Linked DNA regions of Pontiella desulfatans. The protein of the gene in region 2 interacts with the protein of the main gene of each other region in a pairwise test. Links are inferred from orthologs where the notes say so. Each region holds a gene or a part of one and is shown on either strand. Other genes may lie near its edges.

Region 1 (11,513 bases), on a different replicon or contig from region 2:
GGCAAACTGCGCCTTCTTCACGTTCACCACCGCGCCGCTTTCACCCGCCGCCACCACGATGTCGGTTTGGCGGATCAGGAACGCGGGCAGCTGGATAATGTCGACCACCTTCGAGGCTATCTTGATCTCCTCGACGCTATGCACGTCGGTCAGTACCGGCACGTTGTATTTTTCCCGGATCTCGGCGAGGATTTCGAGACCCTGTTCGATGCCGGGGCCGCGGTAGGAATGGATCGAGGTGCGGTTCGCCTTGTCGTACGAAGCCTTGAAGACGAAGGGGATGTTCTGCTTCTTCGATAGCTTCACGAGCTTGTCGGCAATCGCCATGCAGCCCTCGCGGCTTTCGATCACGCAGGGCCCCGCAATCATCGCCAGCGGATTCTTGCCACCAAACTTCACCCCATTAACGTTTATTGTCTTAGTCATGGTCAAATTCCATTTTGATATTCATGTGTTGTTACAGCCAACGAACCGAACGACATTGATACCAGACCCCGGAGGGTCTCCCAACATCATTCAAAATATTCCACATCATATTCCACGCCGGTTTCGGCGAGCAATCGTTTCAGTTCGTCCGCCGAGGATTCCGTGGCATGGTGTTGTTCCTGGTTCAAGATGTATTCAGCGATCCGTTCCTTCGTTTCGGGAGAACAGGTGAATGCGCCATAGCCGCTTTGCCAATAACGGAAGTCGGGGAAGACGTTTTCCGATTTGATCCAGCTCGAAGACGCCGTTTTGATTTCCTTCACAAGGTCCGCCAAGGCGAGCGCTGGGTGAAGGGAGCATAGGATGTGCACATGATCCTCCGCGCCACCGATGCAACAAAGGTGGCCATCCCGTTTCTGCACGATGTCCCCAATATAGGTATAGAGATCGGCGCGATGGTTTTTCCGTAAAACCGGTTCGCGGTTTTTCGTGGCAAAGACGATGTGGTACAGGATCTGTGTATACGTTGACATGGGGCAACCCCTCCGGGGTTTTCTACAGGTTGTTCAAAAGCACCTCGGCCTTTACCACGTCTTCCGGGGTATCGACGCCAATGCCGAAATCCTGCGTTTGGATCACCTTCATGCGGCACCCCATGTCGAGGGCGCGCAACTGTTCGAGCTTTTCGAGGTTTTCCAGCGCGCAGGGGGGCTCGGCCACCAGCTTGAGCAGGTAGTCGCGGCGGTAGGCGTAGATGCCGATGTGCCGCCAATAGATGCCTGGTTCCGGCTCTCCGGTTACATCGCGGATGTGGGGGATGGAGGAGCGCGAAAAATAGAGGGCCTGCCCATGGCGGTTGAAGACCGCCTTCACCACGGAGGGATCCTCGATCTGGTCTTCGTTGTCGATCGGTGTGGCGGCGGTCGCCATGTCCCATTCGCCGCTCGAGATGACATCGGCCAAGTCATCGATCAACGCCGGGTCGATCAGCGGCTCGTCGCCCTGCACATTGATCACCGCATCGATATCCATGTCCTGCACCGCCTCCGCAATGCGGTCGGTGCCCGATGGATGGTCGGGGCGCGTCATGGCCACGGTCACGCCATCCATGTTCAGGCCGTTCACGCAATCGGCAATCCGTTCATCGTCCGTCGCCACAATCACGGCATCCAGCTTCTGCGCCTGCTTCACGCGCTCCACCACCCATTGCACCATCGGCTTGCCCGAAATCATCGCCAGACTCTTGCCCGGAAACCGCGTCGAGCCCCACCGCGACGGAATTACGCCAACTATTTTCATTTTTCTATCTTTGGCAATGTATGTCGGAGAGCTCTCGGCGACCATTCGTCCATGGTTTCCGGCCGGAACACTCTCGTCATAGAGCACTTCCGGGCATAGGTCGGCCCCGTTGTTCCATTCGATGGTGTCGAAGCTGACCCGCGCGCTATTGAAAAGGGTGTCATCCTTTAATTCCTTGAAAATCCCGGTATCTAGATAGGGGGCGACATCGAACTCGCGCTCTTCACCATTATCGTAGGTGAGCAATAATCGGTGGTTCGAGATGGGATGGACTTTGGTAAGGGTGGGTTGCACGGGCGTTCCTCTACTTCAACGGTTCGATTTTAAAGGGAAGCTCGCCCTTCGAGGCAAGTTCCCAGTCCGCTTTAAGTTCGTCCTGATGGTTGGCATGGTTACAACTCTTCCGTATGGGTGGTCATGTAGTCGATGAGCTCTTTTTGGGAGCAGGTGGCGGTGCCGAGTTTGCCGACGACGACGCCGGCGGCAAAGTTGGAGAGCTCGGCGGCTTCGAGATAGGTGGCACCGCAGGCGAGGGCGAGGACATAGGTGGCGATGACGGTGTCGCCGGCGCCGCTGACATCGAACACCTCGCGGGCGCGGGTGGGAATGTGCTTTGGTTCGTCGCCCTGATTGAGCAGGAGCATGCCGTGCGGCCCGAGGGTGATGAGGGTGTGGCGCGCTTTCCATTTTTCGTCGAGGATGCGGCCAACTTCGAGCAGGGCGGTGTCTACGAGCGGGTTGTCGCAGGGCTTGCCTTCGCTGATTCCGGCGGAGCCGAAGGCTTCCTTGCGGTTGGGGGTAACGACGGAGACGCCTTCCATTTTCAGGATGTGGTCGTCCTTGGGGTCGTAGCCAACGGGGATGCCTGATTGTTCGGCGGCAGCGAGTACGGTATCGACGACCTGCTGCTGGACGGAGCCTTTGCCGTAGTCTTCGATGATCGCACCATCGGCCTTGGCCATTTCCTCTTTGATCAGTTTGCAGAAGCGGGCCATCTCTTCCTCGGAAATACGGAGGTATTCCTCGCGATCGACGCGCACAACCTGCTGGCGCTCGGCGACGATGCGGGTTTTGACGCAGGTGGGGTGGTTTTCGGTGTCGATGACGGCGTGGAGCGATACGCCGGATTCGGTGAGCTGGCTTTTCAACTCGGCGCCAACCGCGTCGTGGCCAACCACGCCGGCCATGGCGGCCTTGCCGCCGAGGGCGAGCAGGTTGGAGGCGACGTTGCAGGCACCGCCGGGCATGGCCTTTTCGTGGGAGACATGCACGACGGGCACCGGGGCTTCGGGGGAAATCCGTGAGACGGATCCATAAACAAAGCGATCCATCATGAGATCGCCCACCACCAGGATCCGTTTTTTTTGTGCGCAGCAAAGCAAGTCCTTTGCGCGTTGAATGGTTATCTTCATCTTATTCTTTTCTCCTCACCCAGAAATCGTTGCCGGGCCCCGAAACCTGCTGCAGTTTGACGCTGATTTTCCCGACGGCTACCTTGGCATGGACACATGTAACCATACGGCGGTTTTGCTTTGAAATCCAAAAGAAGATTTTCCCCTCCCGCAGGAACAGGGCATCGAATTCGGCAATGGGTTCAACCTGGCTGCAGTCGATTTTTCCATAGTCTGGAAGTTTGATCTGCCCATCCTTGCGGATGGCCAGGCCCATTTCATGGATCTTTCCATCAACAAAGACCGTGTGAACGTTTTCGGCCAGGATCTCGAGGTTGTCGTTGCGGATGGAATAGATGAACGAGAGGATATCCTGTGTCCGGCTTTCGATGGCCACAACATGGGTCGTTCCGGCAATCCGGTCGTGGAAGGTAGCCGTTTTGTTGGCATGGTCGAACAGGGTCAGGTGGCTTTTTTGACGGCTACCTTCGTTGAGGACGAGGTCTAGGCGCAACGGGAGTGCGGTTTCAGGGTCAACGATCACTTCGGTTACATCATCCACCTTGTAGATGTGCGTATAGGCTTTATAGGTTTGCGAGACCATCCGGATGCGGATCAGCTCCCGTCCGTTTTCGGTGATGGTTTCCGTGGATGATTTTGACCAGGCCAGCGGGATGCCCATCCAGGAAACCTTGTATTCCGTTACTTCGCCGGGGATGAAGCAGTTGGCGAAGTTGGCGGTCTTTCCAAGGGCGCTTGGCGCGCAGGAAGACAAGGCAACGGCCAGGGTGAACATGAATCCCAGAGCGGTTGGACGCATACGGGTATGCGGGGCGGTCTTGTTCGCCCGGTCGCCTCTTCTCCCATACTTCAACATGGTTCCTGCTTCCGTTTGAACTGTCGGCAAAGGACGCCGGCGGCGGCGAAGAGGTCGCGCGCCTGCAGGGTGAAGTGGTATTCGGTTTCGTAGACCACTTCCTTGATGCCGGCATTGATGATCATCTTGGTGCACATCAGGCACGGGCTCAATGTGCAATAGAGCGAACCATCTTTCACGCTGATGCCATGGTAGGCCGCCTGGACAATGGCGTTTTCCTCAGCATGGGCGCAGATGCATTCCCCGAGGCTCTTGCCCGAGGGGGCGTCGGACGCGCAACGCGGGCAGCCCCCCTCGTAGCAGTTGTCGATGCCGCGCGGCGTGCCGTTGTAGCCGGTGGAAATAATCCGCCGGTCGCGCACGATCAGCGCCGCCACCTTGCGCCGGCAGCAGTTCCCCCGCTTGGAGACCACATGTGCGATATCCATGAAATATTCGTCCCAGTCCGGACGTTTGGTTGGTTCCTGAGTCATAGGGCGCATACCATACTTCCGGATTTGCGAGTGTTCAAGCGGCATATATTCTTGTTGAAGTCATCATTCGGATTTGAAACACTCGCTCCATACGTCGGCATTGTGCATGTTGAGGGGAAAAGGATTTAACCAAGGGAGAGTTCAATGAAAATGAATCGTGTAGCCATTGTGGCATCTGTTTTTGTGTTGTCTGGAATTTTTGCGCAAGCCGAAGGGCTTTGGCCAAAGCCGAATCTGTTGCTGGAGACCGTGGGCGGCGTCTGGTTTGTTCCCGATGCCGAGCAATTTTTCGTGAACGGGGAAAACTACAGCCCCGACCTGGCCTACAATATTGACTTTAAGGTGGGCTTGGAGTTTGAGGATGACCTTTATGTTGCCGATATTGCCGGACTCGTTGGTCCGTACATTGGACCGGTCGTTGGTGTGAATGTTGGTGCCGATGCCTCTTTCCGTTTCAAGGTCAGTGAAAAGACGGGTTCTTTGGCCATCGGGCCGCATGCCGGCTATAATTGGTATTTGTTTCCGACTTGGACGGGCGACAATGATGCCTACGTCGAGTTTGAGAATTTGGAACCGGGCTGGATGGTTGGCCTGAAGGCCACCTGGGGCAGCGAAAAGATCCGCGGTGTGGTTTCGATCGACTATGTCGATGTCTGGTTTGATGCGAAAGATGGCAGCACCGTCAGCAAGAAGGATCTCTCCATGCAAGGCCTTTTGCTGCAGGGCGGTATCCAGTTCTAGAAAAACCGTCTGGCTATTTTTTTGAAGGGAGCCGTTCGGCTCCCTTTTTCATGGTTCCATGAACCGTTCAAGGATGGCCGGGGTGACGTCGGTGATGCTTTCCAGGTTTCGGAAGCGTTCCGCACCTGCTCCCAAGGCGATGAGCGGGACGGGATTGCGGGTGTGGGTGAAAGTGGAGAGGTCTTCAATGTTCCCGTGGTCGCTTGATAGGAGAAACAGGTGGTCTGGTTGTGCGGCGAAAGACGCCACCTTGGGCAGGAAACGTTCGAGCGTTTCAAGGCATTGGCCGACCAGTTCCGGGTTGCCTGAATGACCGGCACGGTCGGTCAGGAAATATTCGAAGAGGGTAAAGTCGTGTTCCTCTGCCACGGCCAGTAGATGGCCGGCCGCGGTTTCCGGCGAGACCAGTTCTCCATCGTAGCCGCGTGTGTGCATGGTCCATCGCGTGATGTCGTGGTTAACGGCCATGCCCGTGAGTAATTCTTCCTTATGCCGTACTCCTCCAAGTGCCGAAAGCGTCATGACGGTGGTAACGGACTGACGGCGCAACGGAATCTTGTGAGGATCGTCGATCCAGTAGGAATTGGCAAAGGTGGGTTTTTTTCCCATCTTCCGAAGCTTGCCAAACAGGTTTTCGTGCTCGATCAGTTTTTTCAAGGTCGGCGGTGGGAAGCCTTCGATGTGCCGGCCCATGGCCTTGGCCGCATTCACGCCGGTCAGCAACGCGGCCTGCCCCGTGGCGCTTTGGGGTTTGCCTTCAACGCCAAGGTTTGCATCGAGCGGAATGGCGGAATCCAGGAGTTTTGCGAGATCCGGATAGCGCGGGTCGCGCAAGGGATTGATGGCCGGATCATCGGAACCCAGCCCGACCCCGTCCACGAAAATGAATATGATCTTCAAATCATCGGTCATGTTGGGTACTTTGCTAGCGATTTTCAGTGCTGGACGCAAAATGAATTTTGGAAACTTTCAGGAGTGGTTGCAGGAAACGTCGATGCGGGGCGGGGCCCATTCGGCGGCTTGTATCCGTATGGACAACCCGTTGCTCAGGCAACGGATTGAGGAAAACAATGCTCTGATGGCCCGTTGGCTGGAAGCCGGGCTACACGGGGAGATGGACTATCTCGAGCGCATGTTTCCGGAAAAGGCAGATCCGTGGAAAACCTTCCCGTTCGCCAAGTCGGTGATTGTGCTGGCCTTCACCAACCGGTGGGGCGACCCGGAGGCCAAACACCCGTTTCCTGCGCCGGCCGACGATGCCCTGCTGGGCTACATCTCGGCCTATGCCAAGGAGGTCGACTACCATTCGACCGGTCAGGCGATGCTGGCCGAGCTGAAAGCGTTGCTGGGCGGGGGGGGCGAGGCCGAGGCGGCGGTGGACACCAAGGCGGTCTATGAGCGGTTGTTTGCGACCGTTGGCGGCTTGGGGATCATCGGCGGCAACGATTTGCTGCGGGTGCCCGACCGTACCAATGTCCGCGTATTCATCGGCTGCCTGTTTATCGATGCCGAACTACCGGAGGTGATCCACGAAACCCGCATGCCGTTCACGTGCGATGACTGCCTGGCCTGCATTAAGAAATGCCCGACCAACGCCATTGAATCTGGAAAGCCCATCGATGCGCGCAAGTGCATCAGCTATCTCACAATTGAGAAGCGAAGCGTCTTGAATCGCGAAGAAAGCGAAATGATCGGCGACTGGCTGTTTGGTTGCGATGATTGCACGAAGGTCTGTCCACCCCGCGACAAGATCGATACCCGCATCCCGGTCGATCTCGAATGGTTGCTGAAAACCCCGGCCGGGGCGTTGCGTAGATTGCTCAAAGGCAATGCGGTTTCCTATGCCGGTGTGACGCAGTTGCGCAAAAATGCCGTGGTGGTGCTAAAGAAGAGGAAGACGCCTCGCGCCCGGGAGCTGCTCGATTGGGTGGAAAAGAATTCGGGCAGCAAACTGGTCCTTGACCAGCTTGCCGCCCGATGAGGAGGAGATGTACATGTTTAGAGCAATCCCCATGCCAGGTTGTGGCGTCCGTCCATGCTCACGATCGTGAGCGCGGACGTGCATGCGTTGGGGGCGCTTTGGCGGTCTAGAATTCCCGATCCATCAGGTATTCGGCAATGGCGCGCAGGGCGGAGGTTTCGCGCCGCAGCATGTCGAGCGCAGCGATGGCCTCGCGGGTGAGTTTTTTCACTTCGGCGTGTGCGGCCTTCATTCCATGCACGGCGGGGTAGGTCATTTTATGGAGCTCCAGGTCGGACCCCGTGGGTTTTCCCAGCACTTCGTCGGATGAGGTTTCGTCCAGGATGTCGTCGATGATTTGGAAGACCATGCCGGTTTTTTCACCAAAGCTGCTGAGGTTTTCCAGCTCGTCTTCCTTGGCTCCTCCGGCGATGGCGCCCATGCGAACGGCCGCGCGGATGAGGACGGCGGTTTTGTTCATGTGAATGAAATCGATCAGGGAGGCGTTGGGAGCCCGGCCTTCGGCCGCGAGGTCTTCCACTTGGCCGGCAATCACGCCCAGTGAGCCGGCGGCTTTGGCCAGTTCGAGCGACAGCCTGGACTGGCCGGTTTCCGCCAGCATTTGGAAGGCATGGATCATCAGGGCATCGCCGGCCAGCACGGCGTTGGCTTCGCCGAACTTGATGTGGCAGGTGGGCATGCCGCGGCGCAGGTCGTCGTCGTCCATGCAGGGCAGGTCGTCGTGCACGAGCGTGGAGCAATGGAACAGTTCGACGGCAATGGCGGCGGAAATGACGGTTTGGGAAGGAACCCGGAACGGTTCGGCTGCGGCCATGCAAAGGATGGGGCGGATGCGCTTGCCGCCGTTGAGTACGCTGTAGCGCATGGCTTCGTGCAGCAGGGCCGGCCGGGTGCTTGCGGGGGGAAGGCAGTCATTCAGGGCCGTCTCAATGATGGCCTGTTTTTGCTTGAGGTAGTTTGCGATGTTCATGGGCACGTAATCCGTATTTCGTAATGCTAACCACCAACCGGGCAGCTGCCGGCGCAGCCGGTGCCGGCTTTGCCGCATCCCATTTCGGCGCAGGGCGAGGCGGTGGGCGCGGCTGTGGTGGCGCTGAAGGTGGAGAGCTGTTTTTCAACCTGCCTGGAACCACACGATTCACAGGCGGCCTTGGCATCGGCGGTTGGCACCAGCGCCTCGTAGCGGGTGCCGCATTTTTTGCATTGGTATTCGAATATCGGCATGTTTTTTCCTGGTTGAGTCCCGTGTGTATAGGGAAATTCGCGGAGGTTGGAAATGTTCAAACGGGGAAAAGCGTTAGTCGGGCTTGAATTGGTCGAGGATGGTGCCCCAGCTTTCGCCGGTTTCAAATTTTTGCAGGGTGTCGCCCAATCCCCAGAAAACGACGGCGGCTTTTTCCTCCACAGGATCGCGCCAGACATAGGCCACGGCCTTTTGCGTGCCGCGCACCTCGTCGTCGGAAATGGTGCCGTCGCCGTCGACATCGGTTCCGGTCTGGGCCGCGAGCAGGATCGTGTAGAGCGTGTCGTGCGGATTGAACAGCTCGAAGGTGTTGCGGAAAAAGGCCTCCATTTCCCATGGGTTGGCCGTGTCGGAGTCGGGGTCCTTGGCCAGATTGAGTAGTTTTTCCATGAAGCCGGCGTCCATGGGTTCGTCGTTCTCGAACAGGTCGGCGGCATGGTCGGGCCAGCCATGTTCGGCGACATAGTCCATGAACATTCCTGCGGCCTGCGATGCTTGGGCCGAGCTGAGGTGGCGTTTGGCCGGCATGTTGAACTCGTCGAGAGGGATGCCCATGAACACCGATGCAATGACATTGGTGTGCGGGGAATAGGGGTTCACCAAGCCGTGCCGCGGCCTGGTGCCCGAGGGATGCGGGGAGAGGCTTTCCATGATCATCCGGGAGCCGTTGCCATCATTGGCCTTGAGCATTTGCTTGGTTTGCCAAGGCTGGGCGGTGTCGTAGAGGAAATAGGTGAATTCCCACGGGGTGTCGATCCGGTCTTCGTTGCGGACAAATATGACGGTGGTTTGGTTCGAGATGGTTGAGTTCACGGCGCCGAGGGTGTCGGCGACACTGGCGGTTTCGTTGGAGGGGTAGGCGCTGGACTCATCCACCCACTGGTGGTCGGAGAATTCATTGCCATCGCCATCCCAGTTGAGGCGGGGATCGTTGACCGACATGCTGATGTTGAAGACCAGCGAGGTGATCGTCTCCGGGTTGTTCGCATTGAACAGGTAGGCGGCATAGTCATCGACCGAGTCCATGAACCCGCTTTTGTCGATGGCCTCGTCGATCGGGAATTCGAGAGCCACCACGCGGTCGGCCAGGAAGTTCTTGGAGTCGTTCCAGCATTCGATCAGCGGAAACTGGATGTCGCTGCGCATCTCTTCGAAGATATCAATGAGATCTTCGGGGTTATCGAAGGAGACGCTGTAGGGTTCTTCGTTCTCGAAGAAGATGAAGTCGATCGGGGCGGAGTTGGGTTCCCAGCCATTGCCTAGTGCAACCTCGGCATTCATCCATTCGCCAATATCGCCGAACAAGTCGGTGGGCAACGCTCCGGTTTCAATCGGGGCCATGGTGCTGCGGATGGAAAAGTCGTCCGGGTTGGTATAGCCTGCGAACGGATACCAGACCTCGATTTCGAGGACATAGTTGTTGGTCACATAGACGGTTATATTCGTGTCGAAGGAGCCGTCGCCGTTGTCCACCACCTCGGTTTCGTTCGTGAAAATAAAGGTGCTGGTGAGTGCGAACTCGTTGATCAGTGGAACAGGTTCGACCGAATAGTCGATGTCCGTGGGTTCCGTGTCGGTGTCGAGATAGTCCGTGAGCTGGTTCATGACATATTGGCTGTCGACTCCGGGGATTTTTACAAGTTCATCTTCGATGGTTTTTTCCGCAAGAGTGCTTTGGTTCGTGCCCATGAACGTGCGCCCGTCGTCCCATCCCGGCCGGGTGAACGAGAAGGTGGAGAAGGAGGCGACGCTGGAGGGGATGATCCTGTTCCCGGTTGTATCGTTCAGGGCTTGCACGTCGCGCAGCGATTCAAAGCGCCGCCAGGCATTGTTGCGGTTGTGGGCGAAGGCCAGTCCGGGGGAGAGCTCGGCAACGGATGCGGATTGGCCTGGATTACCGTCCTGGTGGTCCATGCCATAGTGGTTGAAAGACGATCCCGTTGAGAATTCGGGGATGATGTTGGCCGAGTTGGAGAGCTGGATCTCTTTCGGGGACAGGCCGGCTTCGCGTGCAATGTAGTCGCCGGCGCCATCGGTTCCGCCCACCTGGTTGGCATCGAGGAAGCCCGAGGAGTTGATGATGAAATAGCCGATGCGCCCGACCACGTCCCCGTTTCCGGCCTGTACCGTTTCCCATGTGGCGACATCCTGCTCGCTGCGGAAGGCGCTTGCAATGGCCGCGTTGCCCGACTGGAAAAAAGCCTTCTCCATGGTGAAGTCCACCGTGTCGGCAATCGGTTCGGACGTGTCGCCCACGGTGCCCAGCACCAGGTTGGTGGAAGAGGGGGGGGCGGTTCCGATGGATTGGTCGATATCCTCCATGGCGCGGGCCAATGCGGTTTGAAGCAGGTGGTTGTTGTGGGCCGAGGTGAGGAACGAACGTCCGGAAATGCGTTCGGTCCGGGTCTGCACGGCGAACGCAATAATCATGATGGTCAGGATCGCCAGGAACCCGAGGGCGATCACCAGAGCCGCCCCGCTTTTGGATGGTTGTTGTTTTTTCATTTTAATAGGAAAGCCGTTCAACCCCTCGGTTGGGCATGAAAATCCGGCGGGAATAGACCCGTTCGTTTTCGGCAACCAGGTCGCGCCCCCGCAGGGGGGTCGCCGCGTTGAACAATTGCATCGCCTTCTCCATGGTGGTCGAGGGCACGAGGCCGATGGTAACATCGACGAAGCGCGGCAAGTCGTCGGGGTCGGGCAGCCCGTCCGGGCTTCCGCCCGTCCACGCATCGTCGCCGTTCACGGCAATCTGGAACGTGGTAAGCACGGCGTGGTCGGCAATATTGCCCAGGAGCGGTTGGGTGTAGTCGATTGAAGTGCTTGTGATTTCGCCGTTTTCGCCCCCCATCGCGTGGGCGGCGCGGAAGTCGATGGACTTCTGGCCGGGGGCGCTGTGATAGTAGTCCGACATGCGAACCACATTGTCGATGGTGTTCGCATCCACGCCCTCGTATGGGGCTTCGATGGTTAGCCAATGGTGCCAGGTTCCAGCGGCATCCGCCTTCCAGCGCATGGGCGCGGTGTCGCGCAGGATGCCTTCGAGCTGGCGGCGCGCGCCGGTGGAGACAAAATAGAGGGA
Region 2 (11,631 bases):
GTCATGAAAACATAAATATTTCGTGGCCGAACAAATGTCAACGGGTTTTATATTCAGTAACTGGGCAGGAGATAAATGGGGTTTAAAAATAGCGCCTTTGGCTAATGAATAAGCGATTCGATGGAGCGGACGACTTCCTTGCGCATGGCGGGGTTGAGGGCATCCGCCTGCGGATTGGCGAAGCGTTTGGAATCGTTGTCGTAGTATTTACCCGAAGCATCGGCAAATTCGTCCGAAAGCGCGGCTCGGCAGAGGATGTCCACACCAATGCCCAGATCCGAACCGGTAACACCGAATCCTTCCCGGACCATCTTGCTGGCCAGCAGCGAACCGGGATTCACGGCGATAACCGCTGGGCCGTTCGTGCCTAACTCCTTCGCCATTTCCATCGACCACATCGTGATGGCCAGCTTGCTCTGGGCATAGGCACCCATGTCATCCAGCTGTGTTTTGCCCATCAATGCATTCAGGTCGACCGGGGCCTGGGCGGCCGATGAAAGATTCACCACCCGCCCGGACGTTCCAAGCATGGGGAGAAGCTTGCGGGTCAGCAGATACGGCGCCACCGTATTGACCACAAACCGCACGTCCAGGCCATTCCCCAAGACGGGCTCGGCAACCTTGAAGACCCCGGCATTGTTAATCAGCACATCGAGGGTCTCGTGTTTCTCCGCCACGGCCGTTGCCAGTGCTTCAACTTCAGTCAGATCTGACAAGTCGGCCACGTAGCTTTCGGCGCCGAGTTCTGCTGCCAACTTTTCCACTTTGGCGGGATTGCGTCCGTGAATTAAAACCTGATGCCCCATGTCTGCGAGCATACGGGCCGTTTCCAACCCGATGCCGTCCGTTGATCCTGTGATCAGTATCTTCTTCATGATTTCCTTTCGCGAATGAGTGAACCGTTACTTAGCCGGAATGATCTTGTATTTGGCATCCGTGCGCACATAGATAAGGCTTTCGGCATCGGCTTCAATTTCCAGCACGGCCGGCCCGGAGGCTTCGATCCCGCTGCCCGGAAGCAGATCCTTACCTTTATAGTCAAGCGCTCCTTTAACGAGCACGGCCCGGAAGGTTGAACCGCGGCTGGTTATTGCACCTTCAAATCCGGCGGACAGCTTGATGAAGGTTCCATTCAGTTCCCCTTCCTGTGTGTCTCCCCAGAGAAAGGCCATCTGTGCGCCGTCTTCATCCACCCAGTTAATGTCGGATGCGCTCAGCCATACAATGTTCTGTTCATCCACGTTGACCGGACGTTCGCCGCTGTCGAAATGTTGCTCTTCCGGCAGCACGAGGTAAGGCCCTTTCTCAATTTCAATGTAGGCCAGCGAGGTTTGACCTTCGGCTGCAGTAATGTGGACTTCACCCTTAGGCTGCGTCCAGAACGAGCCAGGCGGCATCCACATTTCGGCCGCATCGGGATCATCATTGTGAATCACGCCCTGAATCACGACGCCGCGGTAGGAAACGTTGTGGATATGCGGGGGCGACTCAAAATTGCTCGGCGGCTTCAGCAGAAAACCGGTCGGCTCGGTGCCGTTGCGATCACCCCACAGCGTTCCCGCCTTTGGCGCGAGATCACCGCGCTTGGGGTTGAGATGGGTATATTCAACATCGTCCGCCTGGATCACGTTTATATTCCCGTTCCCGGCCATATCCGACGATATGGTTGTGCAACCCGCCACCAGGGAGCTGGCCGCGAGAAGCAGTACTATTGATATCGTATTCTTGGGATTCATTTTTTTTCTCCTGTGGCTGTTTAAATATTTTTGGAGTGCGCCGGGAAATGAAATGCCACGGCGCTTTCCGAAAGCGGTGTCGCCCGTTGGTTGCCACCGCACTCCAGAATTTAACTATCCGATTTGGGTCAGTGTGTTCACAGTAAACTCTTCGGTTGCGTCTTCCGTTGCGGCCATGAAGGCCTGGAAGTGTGCCGAATCAACATGTTTCTGCAGCAGCTCCGGGGATTCCCAGTTTTCGTAAACCACAAAAAGCATCGGCGCTTCATTGTCCTGGTGCAGATGATAGTTGATGCAGCCCTCGTCTACGGCGTTGGTTATTTGAGCCAGCTTCAGCAGTTCGCTTTTCATGAGATCCACGCTGTCGGCATTCGCTTTGATTGTTGCAACGATGGTCAGTGCCATTTCATTTTCTCCTTAGAATAATTGGTTCTAAACAAAGCGCAGGATTTCGTCGGCTTCCATGCGCGGGGTGGGTTTCGGGCTTTCGTCAGGCCAGCCATAGACGATCAGGGCCGAAACCGTTTCGTCTTCGGGCAGGTTCAGGAGTTTCGGAATAGTGTCCTTGTCGATGACGCCAAAGATGGTGGTACCCACGCCTCTGGCATGTGCGGCCAGGCAGAAGGTCTGGCAAGCGATGCCGGCATCGAAGGATTCCCACGCTTCCGGGTTGGCAAACTCCATATCAAACTTTTCTGGATCCAGCCGTCCGCTTTTGCCGGTCACATGGCTGAGCACACAGACGCCCTTGGCGTTTTCCAGCGTCTTCATGTTGTAGGAAAATCCCTTTACCCCTTCGTGGGCAATTTTACTGATGACGTCGGGGCTATCGACCAGCGTGTAGCGCGCAATCTGGGTGTTCGCCCACGACGGCGCCCAGCGGGCAAGATCGATGATCTCCTTCATGGTGTTTCGATCGACCGCGCCTGCTTTGAATTTACGAACGCTGCGGCGTTCCTTGATCATTTCAATGGCATCCATTTTGAGTATTCCTCTGTTTGGTTATAGGGTGACGATGGCCTTGCCGACGGTGCGGCCGGATTCGATTTGCAGGTGGGCGTCTGCCAGCTGTTCAAACGGGAAGGTAACGGAAACATGCGGCTTGAGGATGCCTGCTTCGAGCATCCCTTTCAGCGTATTCATGTCGTCGCCATTCGAAGTAACCATGACAAACTCGAGGGCAACGTTGAGTTTATCGGCTTCGGCCTGCAGCTCTTCCGGGAAGGTATGCGTTGGCAGGGAAACAATCTTGCCGCCGGACTTAACGACCTTCAGGGAATCTTCCAGTACCTGTCCGCCCATGCCGTCGAGCACGAAGTCGATGTCGGCCAAGACCTCTTCAAACTTTTGTTCGCGGTAGTCGATGTGCTCATCGGCACCGAGTGCCATGCAGAACTCGCGGTTCTTCGCGGACGAGGTAGTGATCACGTGTGCGCCGATATTCTTGGCCATCTGGATCGCGAAATGGCCGACACCGCCGGAACCGGCATGGATCAGCACCCGGTCGCCCGCTTTCACCCGACCGGTTAATACCTGCAGGGCGGTCAAGGCGGCCAGCGTGGTTGCCGCGGCTTCTTCAAACGTTGTGCCTTCCGGAATCTGGGCGAGCTGGCTGGCGGGGGAGGCGACATATTCCGCATAGGCTTTTCCATGCCCTGGAAAATTCACCATCCCGAACACCTGGTCGCCGACCGCAAAGTCGGTGACATCCGCGCCGACTTCCGCCACGGTTCCGGAAATATCCCAGCCGAGGATAACCGGGCGCTCTTCGGTGCCGAGGATCATGTTGAGCACGGCTTCGTGCGGGCGGACTTTCACGTCGACCGGATTGATGCTGATGGCTTTGGTTTCAACCAGAACTTCATCGGCTTTGATGGCCGGTTTTTCGATTTCGCTCAGAACGAGGTTTTCAACACCCCCGGCTTCCTTCAACAGGTATGCTTTCATTTCATGTTCTCCATTTGGTTTTAATTGTCTCTCGCCCGGTCGAAATAGACCGGTCGTCTAGTGTGCGGTAAAAAAATAGATGGCTAGTTGGCCATGTTGCCGATCCTTGTTTTGATGTGCTCGACCGTCTGGCGAATTGGGGTGGCATTCCGGCTGATGACGGATCGCTGGGCGGCCCCGGACCAATGATCCTGAATCAGCTGGGCTTCGGCTGCGGTATCGATGGCGCCGGGAAGTTTCTTTTCGGTAACCGCCTCATCGAGAACCTCCTGGTAGATATCGATCCATTGCAGGATTCCCCGAACAATCTCCGTGCGCATCCCTTCGCTGAGGTCGGAAACCTCCGAAGCCAGCTTAAGCGCCAGACAGGGGTATTTGCCGGGGTTGTTGGCAATGAAATCGACGCTGCCGTCCAGATAGTTAAACAACCGCACCAGCGGATCCGCCTCCATCTCGCTCGCAATCAGCAACGACCGTTTCAGCGCGCAGGCTTCCGCCATGTAATGTTTCAGCATCTCGACGCCAAACTGCTCCTTGGATTCGAAATAGTGGTAGAACGATCCCTTCGGCACGTTGACGGCATCCAGGATCTGTTTCAGGCCGACCGAGTGGAAGCTCTTTTCCAGCATGATCTCTTCGGCGGCATCAAGAATGCGTTCTTTGGTCGTTTGTTCCTTCATTTCGCTGCACATATTAGACCGGTCGTCTACAAAGGCAAGCGAAAAATGAATCCTTCTGCTTTTTCCCTTGTGATAGCCTGGTTCATGGAATAAGCGGACGGGGCAAACCAAGAAGGAACACGCAATGGATTCGGAAGCAAAACACGTCGAATGGGCGCGCAAGGTCAAGGCCATCGCGCAGATCGGCCTCGAGTATGCCGCCGATCCCTACGATCGCGAACGCTACACCGAACTCCGTGCTTTGGTCGCCGAAATGATGGCCGAAGCCTCGGATGTCCCTTTCAACCAATGGCTGGATTTATTCGAGGGCGAAACCGGCTATGCCACCCCCCGCGTCGATGTTCGCGGCGCGGTTTTCCGGGATGGGCAGGTACTGCTCTGCCGGGAACTCGATGATGGATTATGGAGCCTCCCGGGCGGATGGGCCGACGTCAACGACCCGCCCTCGGCCGCCGTCGAGCGCGAGCTGCGCGAGGAAACCGGCTACGAAGTCCGCTGCACCAAGCTCGCCGCCGTGCTCGACCGCGACCTGCACTACAACGAAGACAAGCGCCCGATCCACACCTACAAACTGATGTTCCTCTGCGAAATCATCGGAGAGGCAGGGGGCTTGGATCACGACATTGCCGAAGCGCGCTTCTTCCCGGTTGGCGACCTGCCGCCGCTGTCCCGCGCCCGCACCCTGCCGGAACAAGTCGAGCTGATGGCCAAACACCACAAAAACCCGGAGCTCCCGACCGAATTCGACTAAGCCCCGCTCCCAAAGCGTCGAATTAGAATTGACGGCCGTGAATTCTAATTAGACGCTTTTCCCGGGATGGCGGGGCGGACCTTGGTGGTTTTTTCGCGTTTGATGGTGACGGTTCCGGGCTTGGCGCCGCGTGGTTTTCCAACGTGCTTGGCTTCGGTGTATTTGACGGGGACGTTGCCGGCGGTGCGGGCCTTGGAGTGCCAGGCGGCAATGGCGGCGGCTTGTTTGATGGTGGCGTTGTCGGGTTTTTCGCCGTCGGGATGGCGCAGGATGACGTGGCTGCCGGGCATGCCGTGGACGTGGAACCAGAGGTCGTTGGCGCTGGCGACCCTGAGGCTGAGCAGGTCGTTGTCGGCGTCGGTTTTTCCGGCGAGCGCCTCGAAACCGCCGGGCAGTTCGTATTTCCAGAAATCGGGCTGTATTTCTTTTCCTCTCATGGGGAATATTGTTAACCACGAAAGGCGGGGAAACGAAGATGAATCTATTCGCTTATGGAACTTTGATGTGGCCGGAGGTGCTGCAGGCGGTGATGGGGCGACGGCTCGAAGGGGAGCCGGCGACGCTCGAGGGCTACACGCGGTTGCGCGTGATTGGCCAGCACTATCCAGTGATTGTCGTTTCGTTGGATGATTCGGTTGCGGGGATTCTCTACCAAGGTTTGACGGCGGACGAGTTCGGGCGCCTGGACGCGTTCGAGGGGGAGGAATATGACCGGATCGGGGTCTGCCTTGGAGACGCCAAAGCCTTTGCCTATGTGCTTTCCGACGATTGTAGGCACATTGCCGCCCCGGAGCCTTGGCACCCGGAGCAATTAACCCCTGGGCAACTGGCTTCCTTTTGCAGCGAGTACAAAGGCTGGAGCGAGGTTTGACGCCTATTCGTTCAGCAGCACCAGCGCGCGCTCGTTGTTGCTGGTGGAGAGTACGGCCAGGCAGATTTCATCCGATACCGGTGCGCTGGCGTATAGGTATTTAATGTTGATTCCTCCGTTGCCGATCTTGGTGCAAATGCTGGCCAGCATTCCGGGGGAGTGCTGCATCGGCACTTCGATCGAGTCGATTTCTTCGGGGGCATAGCTGTGGGCGCGCAGGGCATCGATGGCCCTGAGGTTGTCGTCGGTCACAAGGCGGACGACGCCTTTGTTCTCGTCTTCGACCCAGGCGGCGGCGGCGCGGATATTGACGCCCTTGTCGGCCACGATTTTCGTGAGCTGGGCGAGAATGCCGATATCGTTCAGCACGCGGACGGAGACTTCTTTGCATTGCCTTGCGGTGATCATCGAATCCACCTCCCTTCGCTCGTAAACTAATGGTGGCCCGGGGGATTGTCGAGAGAGGAATCGACTCCCAAAATGGGTTGCAAGTGCTTCGATTGTCTGATTTTGTGTGAAGTCTGTATATTAAGGAGGAATGTGAGCAAGGGCTTTAACAGGGAACGGGCAGGGAGATGGCTTGCGTGGTCATGCGCAATGGCCTTCCTTTGCTATGGAGTCTGCTCTAGCCTTGCGGAGGATATTTCGGCCGACACGGGCAAGTTGCGCTGGATGGGGCATTGGAAGGGGGAGGGCGGCCGGGAGCAAATGGTTCGCGAAGTGCTCGATGAATTCCGCTTCCTCCATCCTAAACTGGATGTCGAGTTCCAGTTCGCAAGTGATGTTCTTCCGGAAAAGTCGCAGCTTTCCGCCGCGAACTGCATTGTGGAAATGATCCGTTCGGGAACGTTCGACTGGGACGTGGTGTGGCTGGACCCGCTGATCTACAGCATGGTGGCCGACCAGCTGGACGATTGGGACTGGGGGCGCAAGCATCTGGTCGATTTTTGCGCGGTGCCCGGTTTCGGTAAGACCCAGAAAAATTTCCTGGTGGAGGGCAAGGATGCCCACCGGTACACGGCCGGGGTGTTCCCGGGGCCCTACATCGAAGGGTTTCTCTACACGGCCTGGTATAACCAATCCGTGGCCGACCGGCTGGGCCTCGACATCCGCGAAGAGGGCATGACGGAAAAGGATCTGCTGGGCTACGTCGAAAAGGTGCACGCCTACAACCAAACCGCGGCCGAACCCATTGCGGCGTTTCTCGACGTGGCGCGTTCCGGTTCGTTCCGCCGCCTCTACTATGGGCTTCTCTATTCCTGCCTCCCCGAGTGCGATTCCGAGGGCGAAGCGGATGGACCAACCATCGCAGAGGCCTATGCCCGTACGGATGCGTTTTTCGGCGAGCTGGGGCGCTACCAGCCCACCGAGGGCAATGCCGCTTCGGTGACCTGGCCGGATGCCGCTCGCTTCATGCTGGTCGAAAACCGCGCCCTGTTTTTCTTTGATGCCACCTGGCGCTACAATGCATTCAAGACCGCATGTCCCGAAAGGATCGGGCAGCTGCGTTTGGCCCAAATGCCTGGATTCGGTGGCAACAGCCACGCGGTCGGCGGATACCTGACCACCTGGGCGGTCCTGAAGAATGCGCCGGGGCGCGATGCGGGCATCGAGCTGATGCGCCATTGGAGCCGCCCGCCGATCGCCCAGAAATGGGTGCGCTACACCAAGTGCCCAACCGGGCTGAAGGGCGATTTGTACGACCCAACCTTTGGGCAGGACATCCACGCCGAATTCCAGCGGAGGCTCCGCCTGAAATGCAACAACCTCATGGCGGACCCTCCGGTCTTTTCCAGCAGGTTTGTCGAGCAATATCCCTCGATCGACCCCGAGCGCGCCGCAGTCGCCGTCCTTAAGTTGCGCGGCGACGAGGGGGGCGAATGAAAAAGATTTTTCTCTCGCTGGCCTTCAAGCTCGGTCTGGCGATTTTCATGATCGCTTCCGTCCTGCTTTCCGGGCTGGAGCTGTTCTATGCCAGCCGTTTCAACCAGGAGATCGACGAACGCCTCGACTATGTGGCGCAGATTCCCGGGCGGCTGATGAGCCAGAGCGCCATTTCCTATTCTACCGCGCGCGATGCCGATGCGCTCTCGCGGCTCGTTGGCGAAACGGTCGTGCTGGCCCTGGTGGGGCAGCCGGACGGCACCATCTACTACAGCACGGATCCCGAGCTGGAGGGAACCCCGATAACGGATGTGGCCGAGTTCAGGGGGTTCCCCAACTGCACCCAAGAGCTCGCGGCCGCCGCCACGATGCGGATCCGGGAAAACTCCAAAACCTACCTGCTGGCCACCCTCTCGCTCGTTTCGGATGGCCAGTGGCTCGGGAACCTGTGCCTGAAGCTCGAAACCGGCAACGCCGCCCAGCGCAAGCAACGCAATGCCCTCGGCTTCCTCGGCGGCTTCCTTGCGAGCATTGTCCTGATCACCCTATTCAGCGCCCTGCTGGTGCGCCAGATGACCGTGCCCCGGCTCAACAACATCCTCGCCTGCATCCAGTCGGTCCAGGAAGGCGACCTTTCCCCCAGGGTGAAACGCACGGTCTCCCTCGATGAACTCGGCGAGCTCGGCCGCGGCGTGAACCATATGGTGGACCAGCTCGAAAACCAGCGCACCGAGCAGGAGCGCCTGAAGGCCGAGCTGGAGACCTCGAAGGAGGAGGCCGAAAAGGCCAGCCGCACCAAGAGCGAATTCCTGGCCAACATGAGCCACGAAATCCGCACCCCGATGAACGGGGTGCTCGGCATGGCGCAGTTGATTCGGGATACGGAGCTTTCGCCCGAGCAGCACGAGTATGTCGAAACCATCTCCGCCTCGGCCGACAACCTGCTGAAGATCATCAACAACATCCTCGATCTCTCGCGCATCGAAATGGGCAAGTTCGACCTCAACATCGATACGGTGGACGTGGGCAAGGTCATGAACGAGCTGCAGACCTTTTTCACGCCCTCCGTCAAGGAGAAGGGGCTGGAGCTGAAGGTCAACTGCCCCTCCAATCTTCCGCATGTCCGCACCGACGAAGGCAGCCTGCGCCAGATCTTGATCAACCTGATGGCCAACGCGATCAAGTTCACCCAGAAAGGCCATGTTGTAGCCGGTGTCGAGTGCCTGGAGCGGACGGGAAACGAATGCACGCTGCGGTTCTGGGTTGCGGATACGGGAATCGGCATATCCGAAGAGGCCCAGCAGTTCATCTTCCACGAATTCACCCAGGCCGACGGTTCGCACACGCGCGAGTTTGGTGGCACCGGGCTGGGATTGGCCATCTCCAAGAAGATGGTGGAACAGCTGGGTGGAAAGCTTTGCGTCAGCAGCGAACCGGGGAAAGGAGCGGTGTTCAGTTTCAACATTACCTTGAACATGGACAATCCGCCGGGGGACGAAAACGCGGTGGAGGAGCAACCGCAGGAAGATCAGCTCGGACTCGATGTGCTGGTGGTCGAAGACAACAAGCTCAACCAGCGCGTCATCGCCAAGTTCCTCGAAAAAATGGGATGCCGGGTCGATATTGCCGAAAACGGCCGGGATGCGCTCGTGCGGCTCAAGCTCACGCAACCGCTCGAACAGCGCCCCCGCTACGACCTTATCCTGATGGATATCCAGATGCCCGTGCTCGACGGGCTCAAGGCCACCGCCATGATCCGCGCACAGGAAGGCGACGAGCGGCGCACGCCGATCATTGCCATCACGGCCCATGCCATGAAGGGCGACCGCGAGAAATTCCTCGAGCAGGGCATGGATGGCTATCTCTCCAAGCCCGTCCGGCGCGAGGATATCCGCGGACTGCTTAAGCAATATGCCTGACCCGTCCGCTGCTAGTAAATTCTACTAAAAATTTGAACCTTTTCTTGTGGCGCCTGTCGGTCTTGGTTCTGCAAACTGTTGCATCAAGTATGAGCCCGGGACGAAAAGGATAATCAATGCACGGACACGGAAAAGTTCCCATGTTTAGAATGAAGCCGAACAAAGGCACCCTCGCGATTGCCATCGTGGTTCTGTTGCTCGGGGTGCTCTTTTTCTTCGAGGGCCACCGCGATCCCGGCGACATCCCGGCCCATGAGCGGGCCAACCTCTTGCTGGCCATTTCCGTTGTCGTCTCCGGCCTGCTGTTCATCGTCTCCACCGGGCGCATGTGGTTCAAGCACCTGTGGCACGACCGCTATCGTTGAGCTTGTGGCTCAGCGGAATGACGAACAGCAAAACACCCAATCCCGAATTGAATCGGCATTGGGTGTTTGGGTCTTTCGGGTCTTGATTATTATCCCGCCGGCATGGCCTTGATCCGGATGTTGCGGAACTCGATGTTCGCCCGTTCGGCCTGGAGGCAGATGGCGCCTTCCGAAACCGACATGTTCCAACCCTTGTTGACCAAGGTTCCGTTAACGAATACCTCGACGGTGTTGTCTTTGGCAACAATGCGCATCTGGTTCCATTCGCCCGAAGGCTTTTCGGCGCCGTCAACCAGGTTGAGCCTGCGGCGGCTGGGCTGGTTGTTCTTGCCCTTGGCAATCTGTTCCGGTTGCACCTCGATCGTCTCGCCAATCACCCAGAAATCGCCGGCGTTGTCCTTCATCAGCTGCACCTCCATCGATTTCGGCCAGACGCTCATGAGGCGGGGATCGGTGCAGTGGATCAGGCAACCGCTGTTGCCCCCGGTGTCCGGCCAGCGCCATTGGAATTCCAGTTCATAGTTCGAATAGCTTTTTTCGGTGCGCATCACGCCGTTGGGCTTGCCCTTGCCCATCACGACCACCGTGTCGTCCTTCACCGACCAGATGGTTTCCGGTGCGGCTTTGTCGAGGGTGTCGAACGTCCATCCGGTGAAATCCTTGCCATTGAAGAGGGGCGTCCACCCCTCCTCGGCGAAGGCCGCGGTCGCAACACCTAGCAGTAAAACAGTCAATAGCTTTTTCATGGTCATCTCCAGTTTAGCGTCTGCGGATCGGTTTTCCATCGCCCGGAACCGGTACGACGTTTTCCGGCGGAAGCTTGACCGCTCCCTTCTCGAAGTCCTCGGCGGCGATGCCGTGGGTGAAGGCGTACCACTCCGACTTCGGATTCAGGAACAGATCGCTCCACAGGATCTTCTGGCCGGTGTAGCAGGCGATGCGGCCCATGATGGCGGTTCCGGTGGCCTCGGCCACGATCTGCGCCTCGTTGAGCGGCTTGCCCGAGCGGACGCCGCGGATCATATCGATCATTTCCTGTTCGCCATCGTTGTCGGAATCAACCTGGGGTTCCGGAACGCTGATCGAGTCGTCGCCACTCAGCTTGCCGCCGCCCAGCACATAGCCCTTGGAGCCGCGCAGCTCCTCGCCGACGCGGTTGAAGCAACCCGAAACCTGGCGGCATTGGCTGTGGATATGCACGTTGTTGCCATAGTCGAGGTCGACGCTGAAGAAATCGAACGAGTTGCCGGACTCGCGGCGCGCGCGGCCGCCGAATCCGACGGCGGATTTCGGGGTATGGCCGATGAACCAGTTGGCGACATCGAGGTTGTGCACGTGCTGTTCGACGATATGGTCGCCGCCCGTCTCGATCCAGTTGAGCCAGTTGCGCGCCAGGTAGTCCGCGTCCGAGTCGCCGGGCCTGCGCTCCTTGATCCACGGAACCGTGCCGTTCCAGCTGACGATGCCGCCGAGGATTT

The links.
Region 1: the proteins of E9954_RS30655 (region 2) and kdsB interact in binary tests that used the Escherichia coli proteins (3 or more experiments, as listed by UniProt). The link is inferred for Pontiella desulfatans from one-to-one orthologs.

Annotation. Positions count from the first base shown.
Region 1 is NZ_CAAHFG010000001.1:813,583-825,095, forward strand. The notes cover bases 1-2,826. They hold kdsB (3-deoxy-manno-octulosonate cytidylyltransferase), read right to left. Parts: upstream 2,020-2,826; coding sequence 982-2,019; downstream 1-981. Other genes in these bases: kdsA (3-deoxy-8-phosphooctulonate synthase), read right to left, coding at 1-426; tnpA (IS200/IS605 family transposase), read right to left, coding at 513-959; rfaE1 (D-glycero-beta-D-manno-heptose-7-phosphate kinase), read right to left, coding at 2,118-2,826. Outside these bases: more of rfaE1, read right to left, coding at 2,827-3,137; E9954_RS03045 (DUF3108 domain-containing protein), read right to left, coding at 3,139-3,993; E9954_RS03050 (deoxycytidylate deaminase), read right to left, coding at 3,987-4,466; E9954_RS03055 (hypothetical protein), read left to right, coding at 4,611-5,207; E9954_RS03060 (peptidase), read right to left, coding at 5,256-6,119; E9954_RS03065 (epoxyqueuosine reductase), read left to right, coding at 6,160-7,188; E9954_RS03070 (polyprenyl synthetase family protein), read right to left, coding at 7,295-8,158; E9954_RS03075 (FmdB family zinc ribbon protein), read right to left, coding at 8,185-8,412; E9954_RS03080 (hypothetical protein), read right to left, coding at 8,486-10,936; E9954_RS03085 (PulJ/GspJ family protein), read right to left, coding at 10,938-11,513. UniProt on the Escherichia coli protein: Activates KDO (a required 8-carbon sugar) for incorporation into bacterial lipopolysaccharide in Gram-negative bacteria.
Region 2 is NZ_CAAHFG010000005.1:60,762-72,392, forward strand. Bases 2,566-5,509 are described here. They hold E9954_RS30655 (TetR/AcrR family transcriptional regulator), read right to left. Parts: upstream 4,364-5,509; coding sequence 3,767-4,363; downstream 2,566-3,766. Other genes in these bases: E9954_RS30645 (nitroreductase family protein), read right to left, coding at 2,566-2,717; E9954_RS30650 (NADP-dependent oxidoreductase), read right to left, coding at 2,739-3,683; E9954_RS30660 (NUDIX hydrolase), read left to right, coding at 4,488-5,114; E9954_RS30665 (NFACT RNA binding domain-containing protein), read right to left, coding at 5,159-5,509. In the rest of the region: E9954_RS30625 (MarR family winged helix-turn-helix transcriptional regulator), read right to left, coding at 1-5; E9954_RS30630 (SDR family NAD(P)-dependent oxidoreductase), read right to left, coding at 102-878; E9954_RS30635 (DUF4437 domain-containing protein), read right to left, coding at 903-1,736; E9954_RS30640 (putative quinol monooxygenase), read right to left, coding at 1,851-2,141; more of E9954_RS30645, read right to left, coding at 2,169-2,565; more of E9954_RS30665, read right to left, coding at 5,510-5,551; E9954_RS30670 (gamma-glutamylcyclotransferase family protein), read left to right, coding at 5,590-5,985; E9954_RS30675 (hypothetical protein), read right to left, coding at 5,989-6,393; E9954_RS30680 (hypothetical protein), read left to right, coding at 6,583-7,869; E9954_RS30685 (response regulator), read left to right, coding at 7,866-9,788; E9954_RS30690 (hypothetical protein), read left to right, coding at 9,929-10,153; E9954_RS30695 (3-keto-disaccharide hydrolase), read right to left, coding at 10,243-10,899; E9954_RS30700 (Gfo/Idh/MocA family protein), read right to left, coding at 10,913-11,631. UniProt on the Escherichia coli protein: Involved in response to both electrophiles and reactive chlorine species (RCS). Represses the transcription of the nemRA-gloA operon by binding to the NemR box.